2 regions of the Bacillus cereus group sp. Bce041 genome follow, and region 1 is predicted to be linked to the other one. Evidence: predicted binding sites of a transcription regulator. Region 1 holds the regulator's gene; the other holds the start of a gene.

Region 1 (3,246 bases):
TTTCTTTTATTAGCACTCAAGTCATCCGAGTGCTAACACACTTATAATAATAAATAATCTCAATTTCTTTTGCAAGTAAAAAAATCATAATTTTTTCGCAAATCACTATATAAACTTTCTATATACAATACTGCCTTTACTATATGAATCGTTGTTTCCACTGCTCGTATGTTACAATATGAAAGGACACCCTAAGTTGTTTTCGCTACACATACAACTTTCTCCTGTCTTCTATTATAATTTCAAATAAGGATTTACGAAAAAAACATAATTCAAGAGGTTTATATCGTAGGTAGCATATTTACATGTTATCCTAACTTATCTCATACACTATAGTTAGAAAGGATGGTTAAACCATTTGAAGAAACAATACTGGTGGATTATCGTTACATACATTTTAATGCAGTTATCTGGCGTTGTTGGATTACCACTTCTCCTAAAAACAGGACTCTATGATAATAGAGGATTTACCATTGAGGAAAAAGGACAAATCATAACAGGACACTGGGCAATTATTAGCTTCTTTGTTGCATTATGTATCGTACTTTGGTTACTTAGAACAGATATTCGTGACAGGCATTTAGATGCAATGCGCTCTTCTGTTCCAGCTACTATTGGATGGATTTTTATCGGGTTCTTCTTAGCTTTCTTTTCACAAATAGTTGCCGGTATGATCGAGATGCAGCTGCTAGGAATTAAACAAGGTTCAGAAAATACAATGAAACTTATGGAAATTGCAAGAACGACACCTTGGTTCCTTATTGTTGTTTCTATAATTGGACCTATCTTAGAAGAAATCGTATTTAGAAAAATTCTATTCGGCACGCTTTATAAGAAGTTTAACTTCTTTATCGCAGCTATCATTAGTTCGCTTGTATTCGCAGCAATTCATTTTGATTTTACTCACTTATTGGTATACACTGCTATGGGGCTCGTATTCGCCTTCTTATATGTGAAGACGAAACGTATTATCGTTCCGATTGCAGCTCATGTTGCGATGAATACATTAGTCGCTATTGGGCAAATTTTTATGAGCAATGAACAAATTCAAGAAATGATTAAAGAAGCTGAAAAAATGCAAGGCTTTATCGGAGGATTTTTTGTATGAGAAACTCACCATTGTTCATGGCTGCACTATACTTCCTTCTTGGATGTATCTTTACACGCTTCGCCATTACGAACGTGACAGATACAATCTGGAATATGTGGACAATACTATTTGCAGTTATGGCAACAATTGATTTTAATTTGGCACTTCGCCTTATATTAGTTAAATTCACAAAGAAGAAACAATAATAAAACGCAGAGGTCGCTTCCTCTGCGTTTTATTGTGGATAGTTTTTCAAAAAGTAAACTAATGTTTGTAACTCTACAGCTAAGTCAATATGATGAATTCTAATATTCTCTGATACGTTTAATCGCGCTGGTGTGAAATTCAAAATACCGTGCACGCTTGTTTCAGCTAATCTATCTGCTACAGCTTGTGCTACTGTAGCCGGTACTGTTAATATTGCCACTTGTATATCATTTGATAATCTCTCTTCTAATTCATCTAAATGATATACAGGAATGCCCCCGATTTCTGTTCCAACTTTCTCTTCACTAACATCAAATGCCATTTCAATTTTTGTATTATTGTTTTTCGTGAAATTATAATGTAAGAAAGCGGTCCCTAAATTACCTACTCCAATAAGTGCTACACGTGTTATATCATCTTGATCAAGTGTTTCGCGGAAAAATGATAATAAATAATTTACGTTATATCCATATCCCTTTTTCCCTAACGCTCCAAAATACGAAAAATCTCTTCGTATTGTTGCGGAATCTACTTTTACTGCCTCACTCAATTCGGCCGATGAAACACGCTGCTTACCAGAAAGAGATAAGTTTTGGATAAATCGATAGTATAGAGGCAATCTTTTAGCAGTGGCTTGTGGAATCTTTTGCTGATCCATATGACCTCTCCTCTCTTCCTATCTTTATTCATATACTTTAATCAAATACAGAAGTTTAGCACTCATTAAATTCCTTGTATAATAAAGAGAAGAAGTATTCTCTCTTTATTTTAAACTATACACTATTTTTAGTATGATTGAGAAATATAAACATGGCAAAGTTAAGAAATTATTTGAGGTGAAAACATTGATTTTATTACAAGTAAACGCGCTTTCGAAATTATACGGTGCAGAAACGATTCTTGCAAACATAAAATTGGAAGTACAAACAAAAGATCGTATCGCATTAGTTGGAAGGAATGGAGCAGGAAAATCTACATTATTAAAAATTATCGCTGGTGAATTATCTCATGATGGTGGCGAAATTATAAAACCGAAAGATGTCTCAATCGGATATTTAGCTCAAAATACTGGACTAGAAACGTCTTTAACAATTTGGGATGAAATGCTAACCGTCTTTACCCACTTACAGCAAATGGAGACAAAACTTCGAAGGCTTGAGCAAGAAATGGGAAAAGAAGAAAACTTTTCAAACGAAGCTACATATGAAAGATTGTTAGCTGATTATGACCAACTACAACTCAATTATAAAGATCAAGGTGGATATCAATATGAAGCGGATATTCGCTCCATTTTAAGCGGCCTTGGCTTCCCAGTTGAAACGCACCAGACGACGATCTCTACTTTAAGCGGCGGGCAAAAAACAAGATTAGCTCTCGGGAAATTATTATTAACAAAACCAGACTTACTTATTTTGGACGAGCCTACAAACCATTTAGACATCGAAACATTAACATGGCTTGAGCAATATTTGCAAGGTTATCCTGGCGCAATATTAATCGTCTCACATGACCGTTATTTCTTAGACAAACTCGTTACACAAGTATATGAAATTTCGAATAAAGAAAGCAGACGATTTGTTGGTAACTACAGTAAATATTTAGACTTAAAATCAGCATTATATGAGCAAGAAATGAAACGTTACGAAAAACAACAAGATGAAATCGCAAAACTTGAGGACTTCGTTCAAAAGAATATAGCTCGCGCTTCTACAACCAAACGTGCTCAAAGTCGCCGTAAACAACTAGACAGAATGGAATTATTAACGAGACCATTAGGGGATTCTAAGTCAGCATCATTCCACTTCGATATTGAAAAACAAAGTGGAAATGATGTTTTACAAGTAAATGATGCAACCATCGGCTATGATGAAAACCCTATAATTGAACATGTAACTATGCGCTTAACTCGCGGAGATAGTGTTGCTTTAGTTGGTCCAAACGGAATTGGG
Region 2 (3,246 bases), on a different contig from region 1:
TTCTTTACAAGATGAAAGTACTTTATTACTATTTAAACAAACATTTTTTCTATACTATTTGCTTTCAGAGTATATTAGATTAGGTACCTTTAAACTGTTGCTAAGTATTTATATATTCGACATAATGTTATACGATAAATTCATCTTCTAGTATTGGTGACATGGTATCTTTTAATGTATGTACAGAATGATTAAAGTTAAACTTTTCTTCCGCATTTAACTCAATTTCTATAATTTCTCGAATACCTTCGCGATTAATAACAGCAGGAACTCCTATATATACATCATTATGACCATATTCATTTTCAAGGTATGCAGATACTGTTAATACACTATTTTCATGATGTAGAATTGCCTTTGTTATACGTAATAAAGACATTCCAATTCCATAACAGGTCGCTCCCTTACGTTCAATTATATGATAGGCCGCATCACGTGAACGAACAAAAATTTCGTCTAAGTCACTTTGATTATACTGACTTTTATTTTCTAAAATGGTTTGTAGCTTTTGAACGCCAACTGACACATGACTCCAAACCGGAAGCTCCGTATCACCATGTTCACCAATTATATAAGCATGAACATTATGAGGATCGATCTCAAAATATTCTCCTAACATGTAACGGAAACGTGCAGAATCAAGTGTTGTACCTGAACCAATTACGCGTTCTTTCGGCAACCCAGATTCTTTCCAAGTTACATATGTTAAAATGTCCACTGGATTTGTTGCAATTAAGAAAATACCATCGAATCCGCTTGACATAACATTACGTATAATTTCTTTAAAAATCTTAGTATTTTTTTCAACTAAGTCTAAACGTGTTTCACCTGGTCTCTGTGGTAATCCAGCTGTAATTACAACTATTTGCGCATCTTTACAGTCCTCACAGCTACCCTTCCAAACTTTTGTTGGTGATGGTGAAAAAGGAATTGCGTGACTTAAATCCATTGCTTCTCCTTCTGCTCTTGCTTCATTTACATCTACAAGAACGAATTCTTCTGCCAACCCCTGATTAATCATACAATATGCATAACTACACCCTACAGCCCCTGTACCAATTAAAACCACACGATTAATATTTTTGTTCATTTATAGATCCCTCACTATTTTTGTTTATTATGTTTTTGTACATTTCCGTTATTCTAATAAAAAAGAGATTTAATTAATTTTGAATGAGCAAGTAATAAACTCAAAATACATTTATGTTAAATACCAAATAGTTAAACTTAAATTCCTTTTCATATGTATTTCCAGCAAATATTGCTCCAACATTATTTCTTATTTAACTCAAAAATATATTATGTATAGCTTCACTAGATAAGATAATTTTTCTTTATCTACATTCCAAAGATTCATTGATATTCTGTGAAAAGTCTAGTTTATACATCTAGTTAAACAAAAATGTTAACGCTTACATTTTTGTTAAGATTCATTAACTAATTATCACTTCTCATAATAACATTCATGCTTATATTATCTTCATTCAAATCTAATTACTGCAAATTTTAATTTTGTATATCGAAGGTTATCTCACCTATTTTAGCAATCCCCCCCTAAAAGCACTTCTATACCAAACAAACTTTTTCAAAATTCATTTTCTAATAAACCTCCCACTAATTTTTTAGAGTTTTCTGTAATAAATTCGACATGTGATCTTGCATTTTATATTAACAAATTTAAGTCACATAAGTTGTGAATGTTTTTTGTATATTTCCCTTCCCTTATATGTCTAACAAAAACAAATAATATATTTTATAAAAGAAAAAAATATATTTAAAAAGATTATTAAAACGGTATTTCCAGCTAATTAGGCCAACTGATATAAAAATAACCTTCAAAATAATTATGTTATTTTTATACGAAAAAGATTATATTAGTAGCTCAAATTTTTATTTGTGTTTGTAATGGGATGTTTTCCTCACATTGAGATTCAACTAAATCGCCCTTCTCTTCAGAGGTAGGGTTGTTTTGGGTTATATAATGATATACCATGCCAACAAATACAGATCCACCAATAATATTTCCAATTGTAACTGGAATTAAATTATAAATAGCCCCACTAAAAGAAATTGTATTAGGATGTGGAGATATCAGGGAGATTGCAAATAGCGATAAATTTGCAATACTATGTTCATATCCAGATAAAAAGAAAGTAAAAACCAATAACATCATAACAATTATTTTTGCTGTATCCCCTTTTACTTGAGAAGGAAGGAAGCATGCTAGACAAACAAGCCAATTACATAGAATAGCTTTGAAAAATAGCTGTATTGTCGGAGTATTCATTTTTACTTCAACAACATTACTTATCAAATGTTCATATTCAATTTGATCAAAAATACCAGTACCATAAAATAATAATGCAAAAAATATTGCACCTACCAGATTACCTAAAAAACAAGCACCCCAATTACGACAAGTATCTAAGACCGTTGTTTTTTTTTGTAAGGTCGAAATTGTAAAATACATTGTATTCCCAGTAAATAATTCCGCTCCACCATATATTATTAATATAAGTGCAATTCCAAAAAATAAAGAAGCACTTAAATAAGTTGCAGGTGAATTTACAACGTGAAAAAAATCCCCTAATTTAAAACATAATACTATAATAAATCCAATATAGATGCCAGCTAGTAATGCACGAACAAAATATTGTATTGGGTTTATATCTAATATTTGTTTCTTCTTTTGTGCAAGTTTTATAGCATCAGCTATCCCTTGTTCTAACATAAAATTACACACTCCTTTAGTTCATGGTTATTATAAATAATCCTAAGAATAAACTACATGTTTCAATATTCACTTTCAAGATTTTGTTCAATATTTCACAAAATAAACATACTCACTTTACGAAATGATTCAAATGATGTGCAATCTGCTATATTCACTAAATCCTAGAAGGTGCATAATACACGAATATACCTAGTCAATATAGAATAAAAGAATAATTAATCTGGTATAAAAAGTTTTAATTTATCATGTTTAGGAAAAGCACTTCATCTTAATTTTTACTTGTATAGTGACGCATCAGGAAATTAATTATATTTATACAAAAAACTTTAATTTTAGGTACAGTGTGTTTATATGCGTTACTCTTTAAAAATTGAAGAAATACTACTATCAGCAAACATATTCAACATTTTCCATCTGAAATATCTTAGTAACATTTTTAAAATTTGCCTCTAACCTATGAGTTTAATGGGATCATCTTTGTATCTCATTACCCGAATAAAGATAATTTGTGA

The links. The regulator Rex, encoded in region 1, represses fermentation and respiration genes when NADH is low (regulators of the CRP and FNR family bind a similar motif). The targets are predictions, from matches to a motif close to TTGTGAAATATTTCACAA.
Positions count from the first base shown of each region.
Region 2: the regulator Rex is predicted to act here: its motif matches at 1,300-1,317, upstream of ACUN13_RS29255 (L-lactate dehydrogenase).

Region 1 covers NZ_JBQXON010000032.1:8,306-11,551, forward strand. The annotation lists gene ACUN13_RS31335 (CPBP family intramembrane glutamic endopeptidase) at 359-1,108, shown strand; gene ACUN13_RS31340 (YdiK family protein) at 1,105-1,296, shown strand; gene ACUN13_RS31345 (redox-sensing transcriptional repressor Rex) at 1,326-1,955, opposite strand; gene ACUN13_RS31350 (ABC-F family ATP-binding cassette domain-containing protein) at 2,143-3,246, shown strand, end outside.
Region 2 covers NZ_JBQXON010000020.1:40,645-43,890, reverse strand. The annotation lists gene ACUN13_RS29255 (L-lactate dehydrogenase) at 128-1,090, opposite strand; gene ACUN13_RS29250 (formate/nitrite transporter family protein) at 1,883-2,731, opposite strand.